Regions from separate parts of the Streptomyces sp. NPDC050703 genome, predicted to be linked through region 2. Evidence: riboswitches for the same ligand, from Rfam matches in the RefSeq annotation. Region 2 holds a riboswitch; each other region holds the start of a gene.
The links. A riboswitch is a leader RNA that binds a small molecule or an ion and turns the genes downstream of it on or off. The one in region 2 is predicted to bind cyclic di-AMP.

Region 1: another riboswitch for cyclic di-AMP. It lies ahead of AB0I16_RS34735 (M23 family metallopeptidase); the one in region 2 lies ahead of AB0I16_RS05010 (C40 family peptidase).
Region 3: another riboswitch for cyclic di-AMP. It lies ahead of AB0I16_RS18400 (transglycosylase family protein); the one in region 2 lies ahead of AB0I16_RS05010 (C40 family peptidase).

The regions. Positions count from the first base shown of each region.
Region 1 is NZ_JBFAHX010000071.1:2,505-5,770, forward strand. It holds gene AB0I16_RS34730 (PP2C family protein-serine/threonine phosphatase) at 42-1,217, shown strand; cyclic di-AMP (ydaO/yuaA leader) riboswitch at 1,509-1,656, shown strand; gene AB0I16_RS34735 (M23 family metallopeptidase) at 1,668-2,747, shown strand; gene AB0I16_RS34740 (PrsW family intramembrane metalloprotease) at 2,806-3,266, opposite strand, start outside.
Region 2 is NZ_JBFAHX010000004.1:57,940-61,205, forward strand. It holds gene pcrA (DNA helicase PcrA) at 1-1,059, opposite strand, end outside; cyclic di-AMP (ydaO/yuaA leader) riboswitch at 1,317-1,473, shown strand; gene AB0I16_RS05010 (C40 family peptidase) at 1,481-2,683, shown strand; gene AB0I16_RS05015 (hypothetical protein) at 2,831-3,184, opposite strand.
Region 3 is NZ_JBFAHX010000017.1:149,330-152,595, reverse strand. It holds gene eno (phosphopyruvate hydratase) at 1-1,094, opposite strand, end outside; gene AB0I16_RS18400 (transglycosylase family protein) at 1,400-2,134, opposite strand; cyclic di-AMP (ydaO/yuaA leader) riboswitch at 2,139-2,289, opposite strand; gene AB0I16_RS18395 (transglycosylase family protein) at 2,478-3,266, opposite strand, start outside.

The DNA of each region.
Region 1 (3,266 bases), on a different contig from region 2:
TGCAGCGCGGTGATGGGCGCGGATTCGGCGGGAGACGAGCGGTGGGGCAGCGAGGAGGGACGGACGGGCCCGGCCGTGGGCGCCGGTCCGGTCCGGGGCCGAACGGCAGCAGGGCCACCCTCCGCGAGTGGGCCTTCGTCCGCGCCCTGCCCTTCCTGCTGCTCATCGTCGGCATCGGGTACGACGTGACCACGCCGACGGAGTTCACCGCGGCTCCCCTCTACACCGCCGCGCCCCTGATCGCCGCCCCCTTCTACTCGCTGCTCAACACCGTCCTGACCGGCGCCGCCGCCTCCATCGCCGTCCTCCTGCTGCACTACCGCAACTCCTCCTCAGGCCACGTCGAGTCCGTCACCGAACTGCTCACCGTGGTGACCGTCGCCGTCTTCGCCGTCGTCATCAACCGCGTCGTGCGCCGCGGCAACGACCGGCTCGCCACCGCCCGCTCCATCGCCGAGGCCGCCCAGCGCGCGGTCCTGCCGGAGCCGGACGCCCGTATCGGCGGCCTCGACATCGCGGCGCGGTACGAGGCGGCGCAGGCCGACGCGTTCATCGGCGGTGATCTGTACGCCGTGCAGGACACCCCGCACGGCGTACGGCTCATCGTCGGGGACGTGCGCGGCAAGGGCATGGGCGCGGTCGCGGCCGTCGCCGTCGTCATCGGCGCGTTCCGCGAGGCCGCCGAGCAGGAGGCCACCCTGGAGGCGGTGGCGCAGCGCCTGGAGCGGGCGCTCGCCCGTGAGGGCACCCGGCGGGACGGCCTCGACGCCTTCGAGGGGTTCACCACGGCGGTCCTCGCGGAGATCGGGCACGGCGACGGCCGCGTACGCCTGATCAACCGGGGCCACCCGGAGCCGCTGCTGCTGCGCGGCGACGGGCGGCTGTGCGTGCTGTCCCCGACCGAGCCCGCGCTGCCGCTCGGCATGGGTTCGCTGGGGGCCTGGCCGGACCGGGCGGACGAGACGGAGTTCCCGCCGGGCGCCATGCTGCTCTTCTACACGGACGGCCTCTCGGAGGCGCGGAACGAGGCCGGGGAGTTCTACGCCCCCGCCACCCGGCTCGGCGGGCGGATCTTCCCGGGCCGCAGGGGCCCGCAGGCGCTGCTCGCCACGCTCACACAGGAGGTGCGGTGGCACACCGGGGGCGGCGCGACGGACGACCTGGCACTGCTCGCGGTGCGGCGGCCCGCGCCGGGGGACCCTGACGCCGGCACGTAGACCGCCGCGGGCACCGGCGCGGAGACTGGCGTCGAAAGAGTGTCACAGCGCGTGACCGAACTGCACCCCTCCGCATAACAACTGACACACCGTCAAGGGGTGGCGGAGTCCCGGCGCGCGCCGACTCACGGTCAACTCGCCCCGATCCCTGCCCCGGTGTCCCCATACGCGCGGCCCACTCATACCCCGTCGGCGAGAAGAATCAACAGGAACAGCTTGGAATACGGGCCCGCTGTCTATTAACGTTCGATAACGCAGCGCGGTCGTCCCAGCCGTCACTAGAGGCGGCTCCGTGCGCACGCGCCTAATCCCGCAAGGGAGCCGGGGAACCACCAACTTGGGGTGAATCGGGCATCTGTGCCTCCATGCCAGATGTTCGTAGGAGACCTTCCTGCTCCGAACCCGTCAGCTAACCCGGTAGGCGAGAAGGAAGGAAAGGAGTGCGCCCCAGTGGCGTCCAACCGGCCTGCCCCAGAAGCCGCGTACCTCCCGAGCGACCCTGATGTCCGGGGGTACGACGAGCAGCCCTGGGAAGAGTGGAATCCCACCGAGGAGTCCGTCCGTCCCGTCCGCGGCAGGCACCGTGTGCACAAGAAGAGCGGCGGCGGCCTCGCCCGCAGCTCCACCGTCCTGGGAGTCGGCGTCATCGCCGCCGTCGGCGCGGGCGGCATCGCCACCGCGCAGGACGGCAAGCCGCCGGTCTCCATATCGATGCCCGACCTGGGTGCCGTCGCCGACTCGCTGCCCGAGGCCACGTCCCTCCCCGGCGTCGGCTCGCTGATCTCCGACGACTCCGCCGGCTCCGGCTCCGGAACGGACGCCGTCACCGCCGCGGCCCCGCTCACGGCCGCCGGTGTCAGCTCCGCGGACGCCCGGCAGGGCACCACCGACGCGGGGGAGGCGCTGCGCGCCCGCATCATGCAGCAGGCCGAGAACCAGCAGAGCCAGGCCGACGACGCGGTGCGGACCGCGGCCGAGGAGGCCGCCGTCAAGAAGGCCGCCGAGGAGGCCGCCGCCCAACAGAGGGAAGCCGAGCGCGAGGCCGACGCCAAGGCCGCGGCCAAGAAGAAGAAGGAGGAGGAGGCCCGCAAGGCCAAGGCCGAGGCCGAACGCCTGGCCAAGCTCGCCAAGAGCTTCGCGATCCCCACCTCCTCGTACACCCTGACCTCGCACTTCGGTGACGCCGGTTCCATGTGGTCCTCCGGGCACCACACCGGCCTCGACTTCGCCGCGCCGACGGGCACCCCGCTCAAGGCCGTGCACACCGGCACCGTCAAGGAGGCGGGATGGGCCGGGGCCTACGGCTACCGCACCGTCCTCGAACTCGATGACGGCACCGAGATCTGGTACTGCCACCAGTCCTCGATGAGCGTCAGCGCCGGGCAGAAGGTCAGCACCGGCGACGTCATCGGCCGCGTCGGCGCCACCGGCAACGTGACCGGACCGCACCTCCACATGGAGGTCCACACCGCGGGCGGCGCCAACATCGACCCGCTCGCCTGGCTCCAGGGCAAGGGCCTCAACCCCTGAGAGCCCGAGCCGACGCCCCCGGGAGCCCCGGGCGCCCTGGGCGCCTCGGGCCGTCGGGTCAGGTGCGGTACGGGTTGTACGGCTGTGCCGCCGGATATGACTGTGCTGCCGGATACGCCTGTGCCACCGGGTACGGCTGGGGCTGCTGTCCGTAAGGGAAAGGCCCGTACGGGCCCGCGAACGGGACCGGTGCCGTCGCGCGGGCCGCGTAGGCCAGCGCGGGGCGGGCGGGCTCGCGGCGCTCCCAGAGCCTGTGCAGCAGCTCCCGCTCGCGGGCGACGAAGTCGGCGCCCGCCCGGCCCTTGCGGCCCCGGTGGCGGAGGAACGCCAGGGACGTCGCGTACATCTCGTACTCCGCGACCGTGCGGGCCGCGGCCTTGCCCCAGGTGTACGCGGCGTAGTCGCGGGCCAGCGAGCGGGCGCGCATCGAGCCGAGCGCGTACGGCTCGGGAGGGGTGAGCCAGCCCGCCGCCACGTAGACGGGCAGCTCCGCGCGGATCATGCGCAGCTCGCGCTGCC
Region 2 (3,266 bases):
GTCCGTGTAGTCCTCCTCGAACTGGAGGATGTTGCGGATGGTGGCGCCGCGGAAGGCGTAGATCGACTGGTCCGCGTCACCCACCACGCACAGCTCGGCCGGGTCGTCGCCCTCGCCCCCGGAGGGGCCGACCAGCTCGCGCACCAGGGCGTACTGCGCGTGGTTCGTGTCCTGGTACTCGTCGACCATGACGTGGCGGAAGCGGCGGCGGTAGTGCTCGGCGACGTCCGGGAAGGCGCGCAGGAGGTTGACCGTCGTCATGATCAGGTCGTCGAAGTCCAGTGCGTTCGCCTCGCGGAGACGTGACTGGTACATGGCATAGGCCTGGGCGAGGGTCTGCTCGAAGCCTCCCCCAGAGCCGCCGGCCTGGGAGGTGCCCCCAGCGACCTGGCCCGCGAAGTCCTCCTCGTCGATCAGCTCGTTCTTGAGGTTGGAGATCTTGGCGCTGAACGACTTCGGCGGGAACTTCTTGGGGTCGAGATCGAGGTCGCGGCAGACCAGGGCCATCAGGCGCTTGGAGTCCGCGGCATCGTAGATCGAGAACGAGGACGTGAAGCCCAGCTTCTTGTACTCGCGGCGCAGGATGCGGACGCAGGCGCTGTGGAACGTCGACACCCACATCGCGTTGGCCCGGGGGCCCACGAGCTGCTCGACGCGCTCCTTCATCTCGCCCGCGGCCTTGTTCGTGAAGGTGATCGCGAGGATCTGGCCCGGGTGCACACCGCGCTCGGCGAGGAGGTACGCGATGCGGTGGGTCAGGACGCGGGTCTTGCCGGAGCCCGCGCCGGCGACGATGAGCAGCGGGGAACCCGCGTGCACGACGGCCGCGCGCTGGTTCTCGTTCAGTCCTTCGAGCAGCGTCGCCGGGTCGGTCACCGGGCGCGGGGCACCGTCCCGGTAGTGCGTGTCCCGGGTCATGGGCGCGTCGAACTTCCCGTCGAACAAATCGTCCGGAACGTGCTCCGGAGCGCTGTCCTCGGGCGGGGGCGGGTGTTCTTCGTCCGCGGCCCGGGAGGGCTGCAGGTCCGCCAGGAAGCTGTCGTCAAAGAGGCTGCTCATCGCCTCCCGAGTCTAGGCGGACCCACTGACAACCCGCGCCGGGTTCCGCCGACCCGTCCGTCGCTCACGGCATGTCCACGGCCGGACACCGTCCGAGACGGCCCTGTGGGCACGCTGCGCACGGGCCGCGCCGGAGCCTCGTAACGTCACGAAAACGTATCGGGCATATCGAGCATCGACCTTCACAGGCGTCGCACAAGTTGGCTAGCGTGCTGCGCGGGCCGCTCGTATTCCCACCGGCGAACCCCGCCGGGAACGCGCGGCCCCCGCCGAGTCCGACATGTTCGGAGCCGGGGACCCACCGAGAACCTGGGGTGAATCGGTCCCGTGCGCAGTACGGAACCGTAGGGCAACCTTCCGGACCATCCGCCCGAACCCGACAGCTAACCCGGTAGGCGGGCTACGGAAGGAGTCGCCTCCCTTGGCGTCGCACCGCAAGCCGCGGAACCGGCCGGCCGGAGTCCGCACCGCCCCCGCCGTCGGCATCACCACGGCCGCCCTCACCTCCGTGGCGCTTCTGTCGCAGAGCGCCCAGGCCGCGCCCGCCTCGCCCACGAGGCCCAGCCTCGAAGAGGTGCGGAAGAAGGTCGACGACCTCTACCACCAGGCGGGCGTGGCCACCCAGAAGTACAACTCGGCCAAGGAGAAGACCGAGAAGCAGCGCAAGAAGGTCGACCACCTCCTGGACGATGTGGCCAAACGCACGGACAAGCTGAACGACGCACGTCAGGAACTCGGCTCCTTCGCCGCCGCGCAGTACCGCACCGGAGGCGTCTCGGAGACGGCAACGATGTTGCTGGCCGACGATCCGCAGGGCTATTTCGACCAGAATCACCTGGCGGACCGGCTGACCACGCGGCAGAAGAAGGCCGTCGACGACTACGAGACGCAGCGGGCGGCGGCGACGAAGCAGCGCACGAAGGCGGCGAGGAGCCTTGGGACGCTGACCGACTCGCGGGACGACCTGCGGACCAGCAAGCGGACCGTCCAGAAGAAGCTGGGCGAGGCGCGCGAGCTGCTGTCGGACCTGACCGCCGAGGAGAAGGCACGGCTCGCGGCGATCGAGCGCGAGAGGGAGCGGGAGGCGAAGCGGAAGGCCGAGAGGCTGGCCCGCGAGCAGGCCGCCGAGGCGGAGCGCGAGCGCCGGGCCGAGGAGGCGGCGCAGCGGGAACGGGAGAAGGAGCGGGGAGACGGTCAGGGCACCGGCTCGGGTTCTGGCCCGGGCACAGGTTCCGGTTCCGGCTCCGGCTCCGGAAGCTCGGACGGGAGCTACGCCACCAAGGCCGCGAAGGTCATCGACTTCGCGGAGGCCCAGATCGGCAAGCCCTACGTGTGGGGCGCCGCGGGCCCCGACTCCTACGACTGCTCCGGCCTCACCCAGGACGCCTGGAAGGCCGCCGGGATATCACTGCCGCGCACCACATGGGACCAGGTCAAGGTCGGGACGACCGTGAAGACGGCGGACGCCGAACCGGGTGACCTGGTCTTCTTCTACGACGACATCAGCCACGTAGGGATCTACACGGGCGACGGCAAGATGATCCACGCCCCGAAGCCGGGCGCGAACGTCCGCGTCGAGTCCATCTACTACATGCCGATCCACAGCGTGGTGCGCCCGGCCTAGCTCCATCTCTCCGCACCCTGCCGCACCGCACCGCGCCTCGCCCTGCCGGTGCCGGAGTGACTACGGAAACGGCACCACGGAAGACGAAAACGCCCTCCACGCGTGCGTGGAGGGCGTTTCCCTGGTCCCGTTCTCAGCAGCCCGGCATCAGGTCCACAGCACGGCGATGAAGATGTTCGCCGTGGTCAGCAGCCCCACCGCCCCGAACACGCCCTTGTCGATCTTCTCCTCGTCACGCTTCACATAGACCAGCGCGAGGATCACGATCAGCACGGCCATCTTGATGCCGATCTTGAGGTTGTTGACCGCGTTGTCGTCGGCCTGGTTGAGGCCCACCAGGACCACACCGGTGACGAGCATGGTCAGCGCACCGTGCAGCATCGCCGGGACGAAGCGGGCCGTGCCCTGGCCCATCTGCTTCATCTGGGTCAGGAAGCCGCCCAGGAGGCAGGCGATGCCGATGATGTGCAGGGCGACGAAGAGATGGATGAGTACGTCCATGGGCCGGAGCCTAACCCTCGCCCCCCACGCCGGTCGCAGGCGGGCCCGTAGCAGCTCTGCGAGGGCCGGACGGTTGTATCCG
Region 3 (3,266 bases), on a different contig from region 2:
GAGCGGTGGGACATCATGCACTTGAAGCCGTTGCGCTGGGCCATCTCGACGGCGTCCAGGGTCTCGGTCAGCGAACCGATCTGGTTGACCTTGACGAGGAGGGCGTTGGCCGAGTTCTCCTCGATGCCGCGGGCCAGGCGCTCGGGGTTGGTGACGAACAGGTCGTCGCCGACGAGCTGCACCTTGTCGCCGAGCTTCTCGGTGATGGTGGCCCAGCCGGCCCAGTCGTCCTCGAACAGCGGGTCCTCGATGGAGACCAGCGGGTAGGAGGCGACGAGCTCGGCGTAGTACTCGGTCATCTCGGCGGCCGAGCGGCTCTTGCCCTCGAACTCGTAGGAGCCGTCCTTGTAGAACTCGGACGCGGCGACGTCGAGGGCGAGCGCGATCTGCTCGCCGGGGACGTAGCCCGCCTCCTTGATGGCCTCAAGGATGAGGTCCAGGGCGGCGCGGTTGGAGTCGAGGTTCGGCGCGAAGCCGCCCTCGTCGCCGAGGCCGGTGGCCAGGCCCTTGTTCTTCAGGACCTTCTTCAGCGTGTGGTAGACCTCGGTGCCCCAGCGCAGGGCCTCGGAGAAGGACTCCGCGCCGATCGGGGCGATCATGAATTCCTGGATGTCGACGTTCGAGTCGGCGTGCGACCCGCCGTTCAGGATGTTCATCATCGGGACGGGCAGCAGGTGCGCGTTCGGACCGCCGAGGTAGCGGAAGAGCGGCAGGTCGCTGGCCTCGGACGCGGCGTGCGCGACGGCGAGCGAGACGCCGAGGATGGCGTTGGCGCCGAGCGAGCCCTTGTTGTCGGTGGCGTCCAGGTCGAACATGGCCTGGTCGATCAGGCGCTGCTCGGTGGCGTCGTAGCCGACGAGCTCCGGGCCGATCTGCTCGATGACGGCGAGGACGGCCTTCTCCACGCCCTTGCCCTGGTAACGGTTGGGGTCACCGTCACGGAGTTCGATGGCCTCGAAGGCTCCGGTGGAGGCACCGGACGGAACGGCTGCACGACCCGTGCTGCCGTCGTCGAGGCCGACCTCGACCTCGACCGTGGGGTTGCCTCGGGAGTCCAGGATTTCCCGGGCTACGACGACGTCGATGGACGGCACGAGCATCTCCTTCTGGGATGTGACGCGTTTACGCGGGGCCGCTTCGGCCCTGCGTCTCCTGAGCCTAACCGGCCCGGAGCCTTCAGCCAGCCGACCGCCCGCCCCGTGGGACGTACAAGCGCCCAAATACCAGGGAATCGGGACGGAAGCCCGCTTTTCTACTGGCCGGTAGCTCGCTGAAGGCGAACACGGCGGTGCGGACATGACCCCGCCCCGGTGCGTACGGGGGATACGCGCACCGGGGCGGGGGGCCGTGGGGACGGGGGCGGCCGTGCCTCCGCCGAGGCACGGCCGAGCCGGCCGGGTCAGCTGAGGTGCAGCTGCTGGCCCGGGTAGATGAAGTCGGCGTTGTCGATGATGTCGCCGTTGAGCTTGTAGACCTTCTGCCAGCCGCCCTTGACGTCGTGCGCCTCGGCGATCTTCGACAGGGTGTCGCCCGTCTTGACCTTGTACTCGCCGTCGCCCTTCTCGACCGTCTTGCCGGTCGGGGTCTCGACGGTCTTCTCGGTCTGGGCGCGCGGGGCGGGCTGCGGCTTGGGCGCGGCCTGCTGCTGCGGGGCGGCCTGCTGCTGCGTCTGCTGCGGCTGCGGCTTGCTCTGCTGCTGAGGCGCCTGCTGCTGGGGCGCCTGCTGCTGCGGGGCCTGCTGCTGGGCGCCGCCGCCGTTGGAGGCGTTGGAGAGGCCGACGCCACAGCTCGGCCAGGCACCCTTGCCCTGGCCCGCGAGGACCTTCTCGGCGATCTCTATCTGCTGGGCCTTGGTGGCCTTGTCTGCGCTGGGCGCGTACTTCGTGCCGCCGTACGCGGCCCAGGTGGACGGCGAGAACTGCAGGCCGCCCTGGTAGCCGTTGCCGGTGTTGATGGACCAGTTGCCGCCGGACTCGCACTGGGCGACGGCGTCCCACTCGGCGTTGGTGGCGGCCGAGGCCGAACCGGCGGCCATCAGCGGGGCGGCCACGGCGGCACCGGTGACACCGGCGAGCGTGACGACACGGGTGGCCTTGGACGGACGGCGGTGCTTGCCCTTGCCGGAAAACAGCATGAGTTGATCCCCTCACCGACGCCTGCGAGGTGAGCTGTCGGGTTCGGGCCAGTGAAGTTGCCCGGCCGCACTCTCCCGAGTGCGGCTCCACCCCTAGCCGCATGACACGGCGCTTACCTTGGGTCCCCCGCTCCTGCCCACGGCGCTCGAAGCGACGACTGTTCCCGTCCGGCCGTTGGCAGGATTCGGCGTACCGACCGGCGGGGCCCACCAGTGGCGAGCGGTCACGACCGTAGACAGGAGACCACCGGAATTTCAAAGACGATCAGGGCTTCTGAGACCCATCTCTCACTCGCGCCAAAAGGTGCATACAGCACGAAGTGCCCCGCGGACGCATCGTCAACTACCGCTGCTTTTCGCCCAGATCGAGGCTCTGACCGGGGAGGATGAGGTCCGGGTCGTCCCCCACGGTCTTCTTGTTCTCGGTGTAGAGCGTGTCCCAACCGCCGTCGATGCCGTGGTCGTCGGCGATCGCCGAGAGGTTGTCCCCGGAGCGGACCGTGTACGTGCCGTCGGCCGGCTTGTCCGTCCGCTCGCCGCCGCGTGAGGCGTGCCGGCCCGAACGGTCGCCCGCCGCCGCCCCGGTGGCGTCCTCGGCGGTCTCCTCGGCGCTGCCGCCGCGGTGGCGGCCGGTGGAGCCCGCGGACTCCTCGTCCCGGCCTGCGGGCGAAGTCGCCTCGTCGTCGGCGGACTTGCCGGAACCGTCCGGCGCGCCCTTCCCGGGCGTGTCGTCCGCCCCGGCCTTGTCGCCAGCCCCGCCCTTCTCGCCCTTCTCGGGGGACTTGTCGGGCTTGCCTGACTTGTCAAGCTTTTCGCGGCCCTTCTCCCGGTCGGAGCCGGCTTCCGGCGTGTCGCTCGCGTCGCCGGAGGGCTTCTCGCCGTCCTTCGCGTCGTCCGAGGGCTTGTTCTCGGCCTCTGACGCCTCGTCGGACGGCTCGTCCTTCTTGCCGGAGCCCTCGGACCCCGACGAGCCGGAGCCGGCCGGTCCGGACGACTCGGGGACGATCGGGTTGCCCGGGTCCACGTCGGCCGCGGGGGCGTCCTCGGTGAGGCCGGCGATCGGGGCGCAGCTCGGCCAGGCGTCGGAGCCCTGTGCGTCGAGGATGCGCTCGGCCACGGCGATCTGCTGCGA